DNA from 2 places in the Solibacillus sp. FSL K6-1126 genome. Region 2 is predicted to be linked to the other one. Evidence: a T-box and tRNA genes for the amino acid it is inferred to sense, from the RefSeq annotation. Region 2 holds a T-box; the other holds one or more tRNA genes.

Region 1 (9,986 bases), 1.2 Mb from region 2:
CGCCGTTGGTTGCGCGTGTTCAAGCAGTAAGGCGTGTATGTAGGCAAATCCGCATACTATAACGTTGAGCTGTGATGACGAGCTCGTATGAGCGAAGTTCCTGATTTCACACTGCCAAGAAAAGCCTCTATCGAGGTGAGAGGTGCCCGTACCGCAAACCGACACAGGTAGTCGAGGAGAGAATCCTAAGGTGTGCGAGAGAACTCTCGTTAAGGAACTCGGCAAAATGACCCCGTAACTTCGGGAGAAGGGGTGCTTCTTTGGGTGCATAGCCTAGAGAAGCCGCAGTGAATAGGCCCAGGCGACTGTTTAGCAAAAACACAGGTCTCTGCAAAACCGTAAGGTGACGTATAGGGGCTGACGCCTGCCCGGTGCTGGAAGGTTAAGAGGAGCGGTTAGCGCAAGCGAAGCTGTGAATTGAAGCCCCAGTAAACGGCGGCCGTAACTATAACGGTCCTAAGGTAGCGAAATTCCTTGTCGGGTAAGTTCCGACCCGCACGAAAGGCGTAACGATCTGGGCACTGTCTCAACGAGAGACTCGGTGAAATTATAGTACCTGTGAAGATGCAGGTTACCCGCGACAGGACGGAAAGACCCCGTGGAGCTTTACTGTAGCCTGATATTGAATTTTGGTACAACTTGTACAGGATAGGTAGGAGCCAGAGATCTCGGAGCGCCAGCTTCGAAGGAGGCGTCGGTGGGATACTACCCTGGTTGTATTGAACTTCTAACCCATGCCCCTTAGCGGGGTAGGAGACAGTGTCAGGCGGACAGTTTGACTGGGGCGGTCGCCTCCTAAAGAGTAACGGAGGCGCCCAAAGGTTCCCTCAGAATGGTTGGAAATCATTCGTAGAGTGTAAAGGCATAAGGGAGCTTGACTGCGAGACCTACAAGTCGAGCAGGGTCGAAAGACGGGCTTAGTGATCCGGTGGTTCCGCATGGAAGGGCCATCGCTCAACGGATAAAAGCTACCCCGGGGATAACAGGCTTATCTCCCCCAAGAGTCCACATCGACGGGGAGGTTTGGCACCTCGATGTCGGCTCATCGCATCCTGGGGCTGTAGTCGGTCCCAAGGGTTGGGCTGTTCGCCCATTAAAGCGGTACGCGAGCTGGGTTCAGAACGTCGTGAGACAGTTCGGTCCCTATCCGTCGTGGGCGTAGGAAATTTGAGAGGAGCTGTCCTTAGTACGAGAGGACCGGGATGGACATACCGCTGGTGTACCAGTTGTCTTGCCAAAGGCATCGCTGGGTAGCTATGTATGGACGGGATAAGTGCTGAAAGCATCTAAGCATGAAGCCCCCCTCAAGATGAGATTTCCCATTACGCAAGTAAGTAAGACCCCTGAAAGACGATCAGGTAGATAGGTTCGAGGTGGAAGTGCGGTGACGCATGCAGCTGACGAATACTAATCGGTCGAGGACTTAACCACATTTTATTGCTCAATTCAATGAAACGTTTATCCAGTTTTGAAAGAATGAAATTCTTTTACATAGGCTTATTTAAAGCCCACTATAGTGAAGTGATGATGGCAAAGAGGTCACACCCGTTCCCATACCGAACACGGAAGTTAAGCTCTTTAGCGCCGATGGTAGTTGGGGGCTTCCCCCTGTGAGAGTAGGACGTCGCTTCGCTAGAATATTGGAGGATTAGCTCAGCTGGGAGAGCACCTGCCTTACAAGCAGGGGGTCGGCGGTTCGAGCCCGTCATCCTCCACCATTTCTAAATGCCGGTGTAGCTCAGTTGGTAGAGCAACTGACTTGTAATCAGTAGGTCGAGGGTTCGACTCCTTTCGCCGGCACCATTTAGAGAGCCATTAGCTCAGTTGGTAGAGCATCTGACTTTTAATCAGAGGGTCGAAGGTTCGAGTCCTTCATGGCTCACCAGTTTTATAAAATTATACATACTGTCAGAATAAATAGATCTTAAGCATTTTGCGGAAGTAGTTCAGTGGTAGAACACCACCTTGCCAAGGTGGGGGTCGCGAGTTCGAACCTCGTCTTCCGCTCCAAAATGCCGGGGTGGCGGAACTGGCAGACGCACAGGACTTAAAATCCTGCGGTGAGTGATCACCGTGCCGGTTCGATTCCGGCCCTCGGCACCATTTTATAATTCTTATCTCTAATAATGCGCGCCCGTAGCTCAATTGGATAGAGCGTCTGACTACGGATCAGAAGGTTGTGGGTTCGACTCCTGCCGGGCGCGCCATAATATATTTTTACTGACATATTCGGAATGTAGCTCAGCTTGGTAGAGCACTTGGTTTGGGACCAAGGGGTCGTAGGTTCGAATCCTGTCATTCCGACCATTATTAATGGGGCCTTAGCTCAGCTGGGAGAGCGCCTGCCTTGCACGCAGGAGGTCAGCGGTTCGATCCCGCTAGGCTCCACCATTTATATTTTATTCCCTTTGGAGGTATACCCAAGTCTGGCTGAAGGGATCGGTCTTGAAAACCGACAGGCGGGTAACACCGCGCGGGGGTTCGAATCCCTCTACCTCCTCCATTTTTAATATTTTTACTTTAGATGTTGGTCCCGTGGTGTAGCGGTTAACATGCCTGCCTGTCACGCAGGAGATCGCCGGTTCGATCCCGGTCGGGACCGCCATTTTTTTTATGGGTTTGTAGCTCAGTTGGTAGAGCATTAGATTGAAGCTCTAAGTGTCGGCGGTTCGATTCCGTCCAAACCCACCATACTATGGGCCTATAGCTCAGCTGGTTAGAGCGCACGCCTGATAAGCGTGAGGTCGATGGTTCGAGTCCATTTAGGCCCACCATAGTATTATTCCGAAGTAGCTCAGTTGGTAGAGCATCCGGCTGTTAACCGGCAGGTCGCAGGTTCGAGTCCTGCCTTCGGAGCCATTGGCCCGTTGGTCAAGTGGTTAAGACACCGCCCTTTCACGGCGGTAACACGGGTTCGAATCCCGTACGGGTCATATACACTTGAAAGAAAACACATTGCAGATTTTGCAATGTGTTTTTTGTTATTTTAAAAATGAATTCAACATAGGGAATTATTTGAAATACTGAATGTTAAGGAGTTTGAAGAAATGAGTATGATAGTCTATATAGGCTTTAATTTTCCGATAAAACTAAATGAAGGTGATGTAGAACATGAATATGAAGTTGACTATGTTTGCCCCGATGCAGAACATCTTAACATAGTTAAACAAAAGCATTTTACGACACCCTATATCTTTGAGATTTTACAATTTGCAAATCCTATTTGGGAATTGACGGACTATAATAAGGCTTATTCTCCACATAACTATGAAAAATCCAAAAAAATTTTCTCGATTTGTGTCATTATCTAAAAGAATTGCTCCCGAAAGGTGATATTTGTGAAATATACATCTGCTGGGACGGAGAAGAAAATGAAGACCTTGAAGTTGAATTGAAGATTAATTTAAATGATTTACAAATTGAAGCCATTGAAATATATGAAAAGTGCTTTATTCGTGTAGAAAACTAAAGGTTAAATTAGAGTATGAGTATTGTCATGAAAGGAAAATAATTAGAGGAACTTAATTTGTTGAGCTCCTCTAATTATTTATTTCAAAGTCAACAATTAAATTTAACAGAGCCTTTTATTTAGTAAAGGGCCATCAATAAAAATGAAGGTTACCTGATAGACTGTCCAGCTGTAATGAGCGATACAAATAGTAAATCATACAGCTATTACAACTTTATACTTTAATAAAAAACATCCTACAGACAAATCGCTTTCGGCATGGACGATTTATCGATGTAGGATGTTTTTTGAGATATATTATAAAAGGGATGCGTGGAAAATTGTTCAAAGTTCAATTGTTATACTATGTGATTATAAATGATGAATTTTATGTTCTATAAAAATTGGGCAGAATTTTTATAGATGCTGCATTAACGGAATGCAGCTTTAAATTCTCCAGTCACTTCCTGGTGACCATTATTCGACTCATACGCTTGCTCGATCTCTAATTCAAAACGATCCATAATCGGAATATCGTTTACAGAGAATAAGTACGAATCTTTTGAAGCATAGTGCTCATACCAAGCCCAGTTTGGAACGACAAAGTAATCGCCTTTTTTCCAGTCAAAGCGTGTACCGTTAATAACTGTATAGCCTTCACCTCTATGCACTTGATAAACAGTAGAATGCGTATGGCGTAAAGCTTTTGTATGCATGCCAGCTGGTAAGTGCTGCATACGTGTACCTAATGTCGGGTTGGCTGCTTTACCTGTAGAAGGATTAATATATTCAACAGCAAAACCATGATGCGGGTCTGGATCAAATGACATTAAGCCTTTAATTCCTTCAACCGTACGATCCCATTTGTAGTTGGCTAGTGGTGCTACTGTATACTTGTCATCACCGACAGGGCGTACCATTCCTCCACGATAACGCTTTTCCGTGAAATTATCCGGAATATTCGGCTCTTGCAAACCGCCTTCATAAGGATCGAAGAAAGTACCGCCGATTCCGTATAAAGTCGGGATATCCAGCGCGTCTGTCCATAGCATCGGCTCATCGCCAACGTGCTCATGACCGTGCCATAATCCTTTAGGAGTAATTAAAAAGTCGCCTTCCTCCATGAAAATACGTTCGCCTTGTACAATTGTGTAGGCGCCTTGTCCTTCAGAAATAAAGCGCAACGCTGATTGAGAGTGACGGTGAGAAGGGGCTTTTTCACCCGGCAGCAGCATTTGTACGGCTACATAAATCGTTTGTGTAGTTGATGCCCACCCCCAAGGCTGACGATATGTTAATCCCGGGTTTTGGAAATAGATTGCACGACGTTCTCCGCCACGATCTGGTGTAAAGATTTGTGCTGCTTCGCCCATTTTCTTTTTAATTAATTCATCACTCCAAAGGTAAGCTTGTGCTTGTGGCTTTGGTGTATGATTCATAATTTCCGGAATGGCTTCCCAAAGTGGACCTAAATGATATTGTTCAATATCTTTCGTAAAATCTTTTACCGTGTCACTTTTCATAAACTCTTTTACTTCTTCTGATACTCCTGCCATACATCTTCACTCCTTTAATAGTAATTGTGCATAAAGAATACTAGACCGTATTGAAGGTTATACACTTACTGGCACATTTGCAGCTGCTACTTTATTTTCCAGTGCACCAACTTTATCAATTTCGATGCGGACAACATCGCCGTCTTTCAAGAAAGTCGGAGGATTCATAGCAACGCCAACCCCACCTGGAGTACCTGTTAAAATTACATCACCCGGCTCTAATGTCATTAAGTTAGAAAGGAAAGCAACTAGCTTTTGTACAGAAAATACTAAGTTAGCCGTATTCGTTTGCTGGCGTACTTCGCCATTCACTGTCAATACAACAGATAACCCTGATGGATCCGGTAATTCATCAGCTGTTAATAAATAAGGTCCCATCGGTGCAGAACCGTCTACTGTTTTACCTTGCAGCCATTGTAATGTACGACGTTGGATATCACGATAAGTCACATCGTTCGTAATTGTATAGCCGGCTACGTAATCCAGGGCGTCTTCTTCTGAAACATTACGGGCTTGTTTACCAATAACAAATGTAAACTCTGCTTCATAATCAAGCTGTTCAGAAATCGGATAGAATGGAATATCATCATCAGGCCCTAAAAGTGTATTTGCAAATTTAGCGAAAATAACTGGATGTGTTGGTAACTCACGGCCCATTTCCAGAATATGCTCACGGTAATTGTGACCTACACAAATGATCTTTCCTGGATTTAATACTGGTGCTCCAACATGTACTTCGTTACGATCAAAAACCGCTTTTGTAATAGAAGCGTTTGGATTCTCTAAAATGAAGTCGACAGCTTGTTGCGCCAATTCAATAGATTTTTTCCCGCCTTCATAAATACCATCTGTAGTTGCCGGCACATAAGCATGGGCAATCTCCTTATAACGATATTCACCTTCTGCTTGAAGTTTTGCTTCAAAAGCATGGTTTAAATCGATTACTTGTTCCTTCACAATCGCTCCAGCACGTGTAATACCGTTCACTGTATAGTTGACTAATTTCATAATTATCCCCCTTTATCGAAATAGAATACAAAGTTCTCTATTTAAAGAAAATATAAAGTACTTTAGGTAGTAAAGTCAATATTTTTCAGAAAAATCTTTTAAATAAGTGATTTAGGACCTATTAAAAGCAATTAATTATCAGTAAATTTAGAAATATTATTGACAAATGTTTCTCTTTTACGTTACATTTTCATTATAAGTAAACAAAGTTCTCTATTTATAGAATCGGAGGTAATGATATGACAAATATTAGTGATGTAATTGTAGTTGGTGGGGGAATTGGCGGTTTAGCGACAGCGCTTTCAATAGTACAACGCACAGATAAAACGGTAGCAGTATTAGAACAAGCACCTGCATTCGGAGAAATAGGAGCAGGTATCCAATTAGCACCTAACGCACTGCATGTATTGGACCAATTAGGTGTTAAAGAAGAAATATTAAATGTAGCGGTCGTACCGAAGCGCTTAGTGCTAAAAGATATTTATACGGCAAAGGAATTAGCTGTACTTGATTTGACTGACGGTTTCCAGGAGCGTTTCAAGCAGCCGTACGTTGTATTGCACCGCTCGGATCTACACCGTGTTTTATATGAAGCATGTTTGAAAAATAACCGTATTTCATTTAAAAACGATGAGCAAATCCAAACAGTATCACAAACGCCAGGTCAAGTAACGATTACAAACCAACGTGGTGAGTCCTATACAGCAGAAGCAGCAATCGGGGCAGATGGTATTAAATCAAATGTACGTAAGCTATTTTCTCAAGACGAAATGATCTGTTCGGAATATGTAGCATACCGTGGGACATTACCGATTGAAGAGATTACTGCTGAAGGCGATATTGCAATGGATGATGTGATTATGTGGATTGGACCGAACTTACACTTAGTACAATATCCTGTTCGTCGCGGTGAGTTATATAATCAAGTCGTTGTTTTCAAAACATATGACTATAAACCGGAAGGCGACTGGGGGACTCCGGAAGAAATGCAACAACGCTTTGAAGGTGCACATCCGGATGTAGAGCGTGCGTTAAAGTATATTTCGACTCAATTCCGCTGGCCGATGTTCCACCGTCTGCCAATAGAAAACTGGACAGATGAAAATGTAACACTATTGGGAGATGCAGCTCACCCGATGCTCCAATATTTAGCACAAGGCGGTGCACAGGCACTTGAAGATGCATATGTATTAGGAGAAGCTTTAGAAAATGAAGCAACGTACAATGAAGCATTTTTACGTTATCAAAAAGAGCGCCAACCGCGTTCAGCAATGGTACAAAATTCAGCACGTCGCTGGGGTGAAATTATTCATGCAGATACAGCTGACGACCTTGACCGTGCGCTTGTGTTGTTACGTGATCATTTATTCGGCAGTCACAAGGAAACAAACTATGATGTAGCAGACTTTTTATATAATTACTTCAACACACGCAAAAGTGAAGTTAAGAGCTGAATAACGGAAAATTAAAAAGAGAAAGGGGATTAGTTCCCTTTCTCTTTAAAGCCATATACAGTCGACATTTCTTTACTCATATCAATAATTTGCTGCATCATTTCAGATGAAGTGTCTGTAGGTACGTCCTCTTCAAAGCCAACAACTGTGATGGCACCGACAAGCTCATTTTTGTAATTGAGTATTGGTAAACCGATAGAGGAAACATGACGGACAAGAGGCTCATGTGCAAACGAAAACCCGTTTTTGCGAATTCCTTTCAGCTCGCGTTGAAAAGCCGCAACATCAAAATTGGCAAGTTCATTTTGCTGAGCTTCAATCCAGTTCGTAATTTCCAAGGAATTAGCATAGGCCGCAAAAATTTTTCCTGTAGATGAATTAATCGGCAGTTTCGTACCGACTTGCGCACCGATACTTAAGCCAAAATTCGTATTCCAAATATTTGTGATAACCGGGGAATCATTTACCCAAAGCGATAGCAATGTCGTCATATTTGTGAGATTGCTAAGTTCTTTAAAATAGGGTGTAAGGCGTTCGATAAAATCGTCGTTTTGCATGGCAGCATTCCCGTATTCCAAAAATTTATAGCCGAGTGAATAGCTACCCGTCTTTTGATCACGATAAAGCAAATCTAACTGGATAAGTGTATTTAAATATTTATAGAGATTACTTTTAGAAATGCCTGTTTGTTCCTGAATATCGGAAAAACGTAGTGGGTGGTCGCTTTGCGCAACGACATCGATAATTTGAATACCTAATGCTAATGATCCGATTGTAGTACTGCTTGACATAGTATTCTATTCACCTTTCTTAAAAAGTCATTCAAAATAAGGAGATTATATCATGAAAACTAATGTTATGGAAAAGAAGTTTGAAAGTTTTGAGAAAAGCATCAATAGTATGGTTGATCTAATAAGTATAACAGAGACGGGAGTGCTGTATAAAAAACCATCCAAAGAAAAATGGTCGGTTATGCAAATCGCTACACACATCATCGAAGCAATCGAGTTTTGGGTAGCTGACTTAGAGGCACTCCTAGTCGTACCAGGAGCGAAATGGGGACGTAACCATGAACATGTCCGTCGTTTAGCTGCGGTAGATGAAAATTATGTAGCGACTGTTTCAAAGGAAAAAGCGATTGAAAGGCTCAATGCGCTCATTCCTTTAGTGAACGAAAGCTTTGCAAAAGTGCAACAGGAAGATTTAGAAAAAACTGCACCTAGCTACAACCCGAATTTTGATGGCAAGCCGTTATCATTTTTAATCAACCATCTAATTATTTTGCATACTGAAAGTCACGTAGGGCAGATGCAGCGTCATTTAGAATTGGTACAGCCGCAAAAAGTAGAGTAAGAGTCGGAAGTATCCACTGTTTGATGTGCGTATAGTAAGGTATTATAAAGATACAATAGAGAGGGCTGTCTGGAATGGATTTCGGGGCATGCCCTTTCTGCGTATAAAACAGTGGAAGCAGGTGGAAAAGTGGATGCAATAATAAAAACAGGGAATAAAGCAGTCTATCCGATTATTTTCCCTTCTGACTATAGTGGATTGGGGAGTATTAACTGTTATGTCTACCAAAATGGAAAAGACTATACATTAATCGATGCGGGCATTAAAAATGAGGAATTTGAGCAGTTTTTTTATCGTAAATTGAAAGAATATAATATAGAAATTAATCAAATTACCGGTATTATTTTAACTCATTTTCATAATGATCATATCGGGGTAGTAAATCAAATTACGAATGATTACCCGATTCCTGTCTATGCCAGTGAAATTGCCATTCCTCGTTTGAAGTGTGAGCATGATTATTTACAGCAGAAGCTTAGCTTTTACTATGATTTGTATGAGCAATACGGGGTACCAGAATTTGGACGTGAACGAATGGCAAAAATGGAGAATACCCTTCAAAATAAAGAACAGGTGATGATCTATCCGCCGATTATGAAACTGGAAGACGGGCAAGCAATCGGAGGATTACGCGTAATGGCTGCTCCTGGGCATTCACCGGACTCAATTTGTTTGTTTGATGAGGAGACAGGATGGTTATTCGCGGGGGATTTTTTATTGGCTACTGGTATGACGAATGCTTTAATCGATCATGACCATTTAGGAAACGTTACAAACCCGATTAGCCAATATTTAGACTCGATAGAAAAAATGAAAGCTTACCATGTTCGTACCGTGTTTGCAGGTCATAAAGAGATTTATGATAACTTGAGTGAAGTGATGGAAAAAAGCTTAAGTAAAATAGAATACAAGTTGCAAAAGGTTGTATCCAAAATAGGTGAAGGCCATCAAACTGCCAAACAATTAGGGGAAGCTGTATACGGAGAGCGGTTTGCGAAATATTTTACATTTATGATTTCTGAAATTATTGGATTAACGCTCCTTGCAGAACAGCGCGGTTTAATTGTGCGTGAGGTACGGAACGGGGAGTGGTGTTTTTCAGTTACAAGTTTGATTGATAAATGAAAACAGCTGCCCGGGAGAGGCAGCTGTTTTTGTTATAGCGTA
Region 2 (9,986 bases):
TTTTAAACGGCGGCTCGTTATATGGTTATTATGAAACGCTGGATGGTCGATACCTTTCTGTCGGCAGTCTTGAACCGAAATTCAGACAGCAGTTATGTCAGGCAATCGGTCATCCGGATTTACTTCCATTAGCGATGAGTAATAAACCGGAAGATATTGCAAAGATGAAAGAACAGCTGCAAAGTATTTTCCTGCAAAAGACGCTTGATGAATGGCAATCTATTTTCTTCGAAGTGGATGCTTGTGTTGAACCGGTATTGACCTTTGAAGAAACGGTTGCACATCCGCTTTTCAAGGACCGGGATATGTTTGTGGAAATAGCAAAGCCGGATGGAACAACCCAAAAACAAATTGCATGTCCGATTAAGTCCAATCTCTTCAAAGCTTCGTATGGGACAGTCGGAGTACATGCAGGAACACATAACAATGAAATTTTAGGAAGCCTGTTAAAGAAGTAGGGAATGCGATACGGATGAATACATGTATAAATATGTCTCCTAAACCGCATAACACCGGAGATCTGGGAGTGCAAGTGTAAAAAATATTAATTTTTATTGCGTTCATATTAAAAATACTTAATATTTATAAGAGTAATTACTGTTCTTTTTTTGAAAAATATTTTAAGATATAAACGAATTACAAGATTGTTGAGCAGGTGAACTATGAAAAACTTAAAACTTAGTGTTTTCCTTCTAACCGTTCCACTTTTACTGGCAGGTTGTGAGAGTGTTGAGAACAAAGAAGGCTTCTTCTATTCAACATTTGTACGTCCGATGGATTGGACACTAAACACATTTGGTGAATTATTTAACGGCAGCTATGGTTTGGCTATTATTGCTATTATTTTAATTATTCGTCTCGTACTAATGCCGTTTATGCTTAAAACTTACCGCAGTCAAGCTACAATGAAAGTGAAAATGGATTTTGTCCGCCCGCAAATGGAGGATATCCAGACACGTTTAAAAGCAGCAAAAACTCCGGAAGAAAGAATGACAGTTCAGCAGGAAATGATGTCGCTCTACAAAGAACATAATATTAATCCGTTAAATATGGGCTGCCTGCCAGCGCTTATACAAATGCCGATTATTATGGGCTTATACTATGCGATTTTATATTCAGCTGAAATTAAAACACATTCATTCCTATGGTTTGACCTTGGCTCTACAGATATTTGGATGACTGCAATCGCAGGTGTCGTTTATTTTGTACAAGCGAAAGTCTCGCTTCAAACCGTACCAGAAGCTCAGAAGAATCAAATGAAACTGATGATTTACGTATCGCCGATTATGATTGTCATTATTTCATTGTCTTCGATGGCTGCACTCCCACTGTACTGGGCAGTCGGAGGGTTATTCTTAATTGTCCAAACTTATATTGGACGCAAATTTTTCTCAAGCATCCCTGAAACTAAGGGAAATGAATAAATATAAGTTATGCCGCTGCTAAAGGCTTACTGAACTAAAACTACTGAGACAATGATTTCAGTAGTTTTTTTATGCGTTGCGATCAGAGTGAATTTATTTTCTAATAAACTTGAGGATTGTTCTAATATATTTTAAAAGCTTCTAATAAAAACCTCATTTTCTAATATAGTTGTCAGTTGTTCAAATAAGTGGTCAAGATTGTCGAATAAAGCGTCCAGTTGTTCTAATATGTCATAAGCATCTTCTAATAAACGTAGCAATTGTTCTAATAAAGGCAATTTCAGGTATTTGAAAGCCCCATTAGTAACGTGAAAACTTAGCATACTGACTATATTTCCGGTAATTTTCTAAAATATAGTCGCTATTGACTAATATCCACCTCAGATTATCTAATAACATCGGTTATTTAGTAGTTAAATTTACATACAATTTATATTGACATTGATTATCCTTAATGGATATAATTCAGTAAATTTAAATTCGATGAAAAAGACAGTAATTTACAATTGTTTTGGTAAGCGAGCTGGGGATTGGTGAGAGCCTGGTGCAAAATATGTAAATGAAGCGCACTTTGGAGAAGCAGTCTGAACATAAGTAGGACCTGCCGGGGAGTCACCTCGTTATTAATGGAAAGTGGTCACAATTTGTGGCAACTAGAGTGGTACCACGGGAATTTGAAGCTCTCGTCTCTATTTTTGAGACGGGGGCTTTTTATATTGGGAGGAGATAATATGTATAAAAAAATTGCATCAATTATTCAAGATGCTTTGCCGCACAAAATAATAACAAATACCGAAATTGAACAACTATTAGAAAGGCCAAAGTATCAGCATTTAGGGGATATAGCTTTCCCATGCTTTACGCTTGCTAAATCTTTAAAGAAAGCCCCAAATGTTATCGCTATAGAAATAGGCGACAATATTAAAAGTGATTTTATTCAGGAAGTTCATGTTGTTGGAGGCTATATAAATTTATTTTTAAATAAGTTACAGGTGACAAGAGACGTCATGGCCAAAATTATGATCGCTCACGAATCATATGGACAACAAGAAATACAGCAGAAGAATATCGTGATTGATTTTTCATCACCGAATATTGCAAAGCCATTCTCAATGGGGCATCTTCGTTCTACGGTCATTGGAAATGCTCTTGCAAATATTGCAGAAAAGAACGGATACAATGTCATTCGGATAAATCATCTTGGCGACTGGGGTACCCAATTCGGTAAATTGCTTGTGGCATTCCAATTGTGGGGAGAAAAAGAACGTGTTCAACAATCACCTATTGAAGAACTTTTGAAGCTATACGTGAAGTTCCATGATGAGGCAGAAACAAATGAATCCTTAAATGAGGAAGCAAGATCGGCATTTAAAGCGCTCGAAGATAATGATCCGCGGGCAATGGCATTATGGACCTGGTTTAAAAGTGCCTCACTACAAGAATTTAAGCAAATTTACGAGCAGCTTCATATTCAGTTTGATACGTATGAAGGGGAAGCTTTTTATAATGAAAAAATGCAGTCTGTTGTTGATGAATTAAAAAAGAAGCAATTACTCACAGAGTCGGATGGTGCGAATGTTGTTGAGCTTGAAGATATGCCACCTTGTTTAATAACAAAACAAGATGGTGCAACATTATATGCTACCCGTGATTTAGCCGCAGCTTTTTATAGACAGGCGCAATATGAACCATCCCAAGTTTTCTATGTGGTAGGGAATGAGCAAACACTGCATTTCAAACAAGTATTTCAAGTTATCTCAAAAATGGGCTATCCATGGTCGGGAAATCTGAAACATGTACCATTTGGAATGATGTTGAAAGATGGGAAAAAGATGTCCACACGTAAAGGCAGAGTCATTTTATTGAAGGATGTATTAAAAGAAGCAGTGGAAACAGCGTCGAGAAATATAGAGGAAAAAAATCCGACGTTAAATAATAAACAGAATGTTGCTGACCAAGTAGGGATTGGCGCGGTAATATTTAATGATTTAAAGAACTTCCGCTTAAACGATATTGAATTTTCATTACCTCAAATGTTGAATTTTGAAGGTGAAACAGGTCCTTATGTACAATACACGCACGCCCGGATCCATTCCATTTTAGAAAAAGCAAAGTATACAGCAAGTAATGAAGTAACGGTGATGGAATTAGAGAATTCAGCTTGGGAGGTTATTAAGCTGCTGCAACAATATCCTCAAGTAATTACAGATAGTTTCGAACAAGTAGATCCTTCCTTAATTGCGAAATATGTATTGCAATTAGCGCGGATATTCAATAAATATTATGCAAATACAAAGATTTTAGTGGAAGATGAACAGCTAGAAAGTCGTTTACAGTTATGTTTTGCAGTAGCAACCGTTTTAAAGGATGGTTTGAAGTTACTGGGAATAAAATCACCGGAAAGTATGTAAAGAATAAAATTTTCTTTGAACGATTTAAAAGTCAACAACAGTATTTAATCGATATTTAAATATAAAGATAAAAATATTAAATACTCATTGTATCCCCAGACCAACTATGCGAAAATTTATTAGAATATTGGAAAAATAAGGGGTGGGACTATGTGGGAACAGCAGCTAATTGAAACGAAGCGTGGAATTTTTGAAGTTTTTTCAAAAGGCGAAGGGAATCCGGTCTGTGTAACGCATTTATACAGTGAATTTAACGAAAACGGGAATCGCTTTGCGGAAATGTTTGTCCCGTATTATAAAGTGCATTTAGTGAACTTACGTGGCTGTGGAAAATCAACGGATGATGTGTCTGTTTTTAATTATGGCATGCACGATAGCGTAGAGGATCTGGAGGCAATACGTTTAGCATTAGGTTTTGATATATGGGGATTTGCCGGACATTCAACAGGCGGGATGCTGGCATTAAACTATGCTATTTTGCATCCGGAAAGTGTAGAATTTCTCGTAGCTGGCGGTCTTTGTGCTTCTGCAGAATATATGCATCATCCCGCAAGTATTTACTGCAAGGAAAATCCGAACAATAAAAGAATTCTTGAGATTTTAGCGATGCTTCGAGATCCATCTTCAACGGTCGAACAAAGAAGAGCGGGTTCTAAAGAATGGGCGCTTATGTCGTTATATAAAGAACAAAACTATGACAATATGATAAGTCGTCCGAACAGCGGAAAAACAGTTTCGAAAAGACTGGATTATTTTTCATATAAAGAGCTGCCCAACTTCGATTTGCGACCACAATTACCGGCTGTGAAAACAAGATCTTATATATACGGCGGTTTATACGATGCGCAATGTCCATATGAATTTGCAGTGGAAACAGCGGATTTAATGGCGAATGCGACATTGACGACATTTGCAGAAAGTAACCACCACCCGGTTATTGAAGAAGAAGAAAAGTTCTCGGAATTTGTGCGCAACCTATCTCAACTGCAATCCATCCGATAGTAAATATAGGAGTCATGCTATATGTATACAAAGAACGAAAGAGAAAATTATTTTCAAAATATAGTATCTAAGATTAAAGGAATCCAGGATGTGGAAGGCATTATCCAGTTAGGCTCTGGAACTATTGGCTACAGTGATCGATACTCTGATATTGATTTAATGATAGCAACGACAGAACAGGTAAGTTTGGCAAAAGATTTCATTAAAGCTGAGCTACAAAGGATGGGTGCTTTTTATATAAAGGAAGGAAAGTTCAGCGATGAGATTTTTTTACTTATACCTTTCTTTGAAAATGGACTAGAAATGAATTTATCTGTATTATCAACCACTCATCTGAATGTAAAATCCCCTTTATGGAAACTTGTTTTTGATCGTAATGGTGGAGTTCAGTCAAAAATGATTGAAGAAAATGAAAATTTTTTAAAGCAAGATCAGCCTTATATGAAAAAGTTCAATATTACATTTGAATATGCCTATCATTTGAGAAAGTTGCGTATTGAAGTTCGACGCGGGAATTTAATATATGCGATGAAGATGCTTGAAGTATTGCGGGAGTTGACGTTAACAGTCCAAATATTAAATGAACAAAAAAAGCTTCATCAATTTAAAGCCTACCATACATTAGAAAACGATTTTGTAACACAATTAATGGGTAGTTATCCGACATTAGTAGGCACTACAGCGATTGAGCAGGCTGCTTATACAGTAACCGAACTTTTTAAAAGTACAGTAATGAAAAATGCAATGTTCGATTATGACGAACAATTATTTGAAATTGCTGAGATTTGACCAAGTGAAAAGGAGAAATTTATGGAAGAAATAATAGTAGAAAACGACATCGTCAAAATAAGACCGGTCCAAATGAGCGATATTGAAGCTATTGCAAATGCTGCGAATGACGAGCGGATTTGGGAGCATATGTCGGTAACATTGCTTACGCAGGAAGCAGTTGAGAATTATATCGAAAATGCGATTAAAGAAAGAGAAAAAGGCATTTCGTATATGTTTGCGGTGATCGAGAAAAAAACGGATAACATTGTAGGCTGTACATCTTTTCTTGATATTTCATTTCCCCATAAACGGCTGGAAATAGGGGCTACGTGGTATAACCCGACTGTTTGGCGTTCAGCGATTAATACAAATTGTAAGTTTTTATTATTCCAATACTGTTTTGAAGTACTTAATTTAAATCGTATTCAAATTAAAACAGGGCACGAAAATTACCGTTCACAAAAAGCCATTGAACGCATTGGTGCAATAAAAGAAGGCGTTTTACGCAATCATATGATTCGAAAAGAAGGAACAATTCGTCATACCATTATGTATAGTGTCATTGTGGAAGATTGGGAAAAACTAAAAACCAGGTTCATTAATGGTTTGTTAAAATAAATTTGAAGGTTAGTTAATGGCAATGATAAGTATTTATAAGAAAATCACATTTTTTCGAGCCTTTTAACACGAATTGTATGGAATAAACGAACATTATCGTGTCATATCACAAATTTTCATATACAATAAAAGAGGTTAATCTTTAATAGGAATACTCATTACCTATTAAATATAGATATATTCGGTGTAGGTGAAAAATTTGGGACGAACGAAAACATATATAAGTATAGATATAGAAGCCGCCCTTATACGCGGTAAGCAGTATATTATTGAAATTGGTGCGGTTAAATGGTTGCCAGATGGTACAACAGAAACATTTACGCAGCTTATTCAGCCTTATAAATTCAAAAAGCTGAATGCGCATATTCAAAAGTTAACTGGTATTACTACAGAGCAGCTAGTTGATGCACCTTCTTTTAAAGAAGCTTTTACTAAATTTAAACGCTGGTGTAAGCAGGATTATGTATTTTTAACATTTGGTGAATTTGATCGGAAAGTATTAGAAGAAGAGCTGTCACGCAATTACATAAAAAACGATTGCTTATATCCAATGATCGATTTTCAGCAAAAATATATGATTGCAAACGGTTTAAAAGAGCAGCCTTCATTAGGCGGGTTAATGGCACAGCTTGGATTGGAAAATGAAACACAGCACCGGGCATTAGCTGATGCGGCAAGTCTGCTCTCAATCTTTGTTAAAGTGGATGGAGATAAAATCATTGAACAGCAGCAGACGAATGATTTTATTTTATTGCTGACAAATTTCAAAATGCTGGAAACGACATATGAGCTTGTCATTTCTGCGACAAATTGCAAAATCGAGGATAACGGGATAACGATTCAATCAATGGAAACTTTCCGTGATGAGCTTCCTTTTACTGTTCAAATGGTTGAACGTCAAGGAGAAGATGGGGAAATGATAACAGTGGAAAAAGTTTCGATTAAACCGAATGTGCAGGCAAAGCAGCTGTTGCAACAGATTTCCGAAAATATGTCCGGTAAAATTTTAATTTCACGAACGGCATTACGTTCAATGTCAAAAATATTGAAGTTACATCAAGTAACTTTACCAAAAACAGAAGTGATGACATTAGTAAATTTATTGAAAAAAGAAGAGATTATTGCAAGATTTAATTTGGATGATGAACCTACAAATACATACGAAGCAAGGGTTTTACGTTTACTTAATAAGTATGAGCATATGTTTGTTTCTGAGTTTTATAAACGGGCATTAATCGAGGAAAATATAATACAAGTATAATAAATTCTCCGTTTTTAGGAGAATTTTTTCTTTAATGCCGACTCCTATTACGTTATGATAGGGGGGGACGAATCACTCGTGGGATAATAAAGGAGATTAATTTATGTCAGCATGGATCGGAATTGATACAGGGGGTACGTTAACGAAGCTTGCCTATTTAGATGAACGTCAGGAGCTTAAATTAACGGTCTTTCCATCTAACGAAATGCATTTAGTAAAAGAATGGTTGGAAAATCATCCTCAAGTGGAAGAAATCGGCTTAACTGGAGGACGCACAGAGCAATTGCTGGACGTTTTAAAGACGATGAAGTCGATTGAATATATTGTAGAATTTGAAGCAACTTTAAAAGGTGTGCGCTATTTGCTGGAGAAAGAAGGCCACACAATTGATCAAAGTATCATTACAAATATCGGTACGGGTACATCGATTCATTATATGGATGGCAATACTCATGCCAGGGTTGGCGGTACTGGAGTAGGCGGAGGTACCCTGATTGGACTATCAACGATTATGACCGGAATTTCAGATTTTGATGAGATAAAAGCAAACGCTTTCAAAGGAAAGCGGGAAGGCATTGATTTACTCGTAAAAGATATCTATCAAGGAATGGATACACCGATTGACGGGAATTTAACAGCCAGTAATTTCGGAAAGGTCGGGATTACCGATCAACGTGAATTTGAACAAAATAATGTACTGGCAACAACACAGGGTCTCATCGGTGAAGTGATTTCCACGTTAAGTATTCAGCTTGCCGTACAGCATGAGACAGAGCATATCGTATATATAGGATCAACGCTGATCGACAATGAACAGCTTGTAAAGGTAATTGAACATTATACTATATTAAAAAAACATAAACCTATTTTCTTAGAGGATTGCGGATTTTCCGGTGCAATTGGTGCATTGTTGAATATTCGTGAGCACAGCAGAAAATAAAGGACAGCATTTAGGCTAGCAACATAGTTTAAATGCTTCTTTTTTGCCATTTTTATCTCAATTACTTTACTTAGGTTTTTAGGAAGCGTAGAATGGGAAAGTAAATTATTTAGTTAGGTAAATAAGGAGTGATTGCGATGAATCCGTTATTTCATATATTTTTTCAGCAAAATCGTTATTTAGTAAATCAGTTAAATGATGTTTTAAAACAGCATGGACTATTCAGCTCACAATGGACGGTTCTTTTTTTATTGCATCAAAACGGACCAATGACACTCACAGCTATATGGAAATACCTTGATGTAGAAGCGCCAACTGTTACGCGAACAGTCACTCGTCTGGAGACGCTTGGATGGGTGGAGAGAGTTCACGGAGCGGATAAACGTGAAAAAATGATTGATTTAACGACCAAAGCAATTGAACAATTTCCTCAAATAGAAGCATCCGTTGTTTCGTTCGAGAAAAAAATGACTGATAATCTGTCTGAGGAAGAACAGGTGCTCCTAATTCACTTACTAAAAAAGATGGAAGGTTAGAATAAATGGAGCTTCAAGAACAAACAAATAAAATTTTCACGAAACGATTTATTAGTCTATTCTTTACAAATATGTCCATATTCCTTGTGTTTTACGGATTAATCACAACATTGCCATTATATGCTATCGGCGAGTTAGGGAAATCGGATGACGATTCCGGACTCCTTGTCACGGTATTTTTAATTTCAGCGATTATCGTTCGTCCATTCAGCGGAAAACTGCTAGATCTCTTTGGCAAGAAGCGATTGTTGATTTTAAGTCTTGTACTTTACTTTGCATGCACAGTGTTGTACTTATTTTTTAAACCTTTTCTGCTTTTGCTTGCACTTCGTTTTTTCCAAGGGATATGGTTTAGTATTGCAACGACTGCATCGGGCTCTTTAGCAGCCGATATTATTCCGAAAAGACGTAAAGGAGCAGGATTGGGCTATTTTGCAATGTCTACGAACTTAGCTGTCGTATTCGGTCCTTTTATTGGGTTGCTCATTATTCAATATTCAGGATTTGATATGCTATTTATCGTATTATCTGTATTGGTAGCAATTGGCGGTTTACTGGCATTAACTATTCAAACAAAGGACTTGCCAAAACCAGTAGTAACAGACCGCAGCTTTAAATTTTCATTTAATGATTTATTTGAACGAAGTGCCTTGCCACTTGCCGCGTTAGCTAGCTTGATCGCGTTTTCTTATGCGAGTGTTCTGTCGTTTCTATCTCTGTATGCCGAGCAGAAAGACTTGCTGAGTGTTGCAAGTTATTTCTTTGCGGTATTTGCAGTTGCAATGATTTCGGTTCGTCCGTTTACAGGAAGAATCTATGATACAATAGGCGCAAAATTTGTTATTATTCCGTCCTTCTTTATTTTTGCATTAGGGCTGATTATTCTAGGGAATGCAGATCAGGAAATACCGTTCTTATTATCGGCAATCTTTATCGGTGCAGGGTACGGTACGTTAACAACAAGTTTCCAGTCACTCTGTATCCAGTCAACATCGATCCAGCGCAGCGGCTATGCAACGGCCA

The links. A T-box is a leader RNA that pairs with one kind of tRNA and senses whether it is charged. The one in region 2 lies ahead of argS (arginine--tRNA ligase), so its partner is inferred to be a tRNA-Arg.
Region 1: it encodes a tRNA-Arg, which carries the amino acid that the T-box ahead of argS (arginine--tRNA ligase) is inferred to sense. The anticodon was not compared.

What each region holds. Positions count from the first base shown of each region.
Region 1 covers NZ_JBBOPD010000001.1:336,597-346,582, forward strand. Annotated here, with positions in the region: rRNA gene MHH44_RS01630 (23S ribosomal RNA) at 1-1,431, shown strand, start outside; rRNA gene rrf (5S ribosomal RNA) at 1,518-1,633, shown strand; tRNA gene MHH44_RS01640 (tRNA-Val) at 1,643-1,718, shown strand; tRNA gene MHH44_RS01645 (tRNA-Thr) at 1,728-1,803, shown strand; tRNA gene MHH44_RS01650 (tRNA-Lys) at 1,810-1,885, shown strand; tRNA gene MHH44_RS01655 (tRNA-Gly) at 1,936-2,010, shown strand; tRNA gene MHH44_RS01660 (tRNA-Leu) at 2,015-2,103, shown strand; tRNA gene MHH44_RS01665 (tRNA-Arg) at 2,131-2,207, shown strand; tRNA gene MHH44_RS01670 (tRNA-Pro) at 2,231-2,307, shown strand; tRNA gene MHH44_RS01675 (tRNA-Ala) at 2,316-2,391, shown strand; tRNA gene MHH44_RS01680 (tRNA-Ser) at 2,411-2,503, shown strand; tRNA gene MHH44_RS01685 (tRNA-Asp) at 2,530-2,605, shown strand; tRNA gene MHH44_RS01690 (tRNA-Phe) at 2,616-2,691, shown strand; tRNA gene MHH44_RS01695 (tRNA-Ile) at 2,698-2,774, shown strand; tRNA gene MHH44_RS01700 (tRNA-Asn) at 2,784-2,859, shown strand; tRNA gene MHH44_RS01705 (tRNA-Glu) at 2,862-2,933, shown strand; gene MHH44_RS01710 (hypothetical protein) at 3,048-3,311, shown strand; gene MHH44_RS01715 (cupin domain-containing protein) at 3,880-5,004, opposite strand; gene MHH44_RS01720 (fumarylacetoacetate hydrolase family protein) at 5,062-6,012, opposite strand; gene MHH44_RS01725 (FAD-dependent monooxygenase) at 6,252-7,466, shown strand; gene MHH44_RS01730 (IclR family transcriptional regulator) at 7,496-8,257, opposite strand; gene MHH44_RS01735 (DinB family protein) at 8,310-8,819, shown strand; gene MHH44_RS01740 (MBL fold metallo-hydrolase) at 8,949-9,944, shown strand.
Region 2 covers NZ_JBBOPD010000001.1:1,583,191-1,593,176, forward strand. Annotated here, with positions in the region: gene MHH44_RS07645 (CaiB/BaiF CoA transferase family protein) at 1-458, shown strand, start outside; gene yidC (membrane protein insertase YidC) at 663-1,424, shown strand; T-box leader at 1,899-2,118, shown strand; gene argS (arginine--tRNA ligase) at 2,156-3,835, shown strand; gene MHH44_RS07660 (alpha/beta fold hydrolase) at 3,986-4,837, shown strand; gene MHH44_RS07665 (hypothetical protein) at 4,859-5,626, shown strand; gene MHH44_RS07670 (GNAT family N-acetyltransferase) at 5,648-6,226, shown strand; gene MHH44_RS07675 (3'-5' exonuclease) at 6,417-7,487, shown strand; gene coaW (type II pantothenate kinase) at 7,591-8,427, shown strand; gene MHH44_RS07685 (MarR family winged helix-turn-helix transcriptional regulator) at 8,565-8,963, shown strand; gene MHH44_RS07690 (MFS transporter) at 8,969-9,986, shown strand, end outside.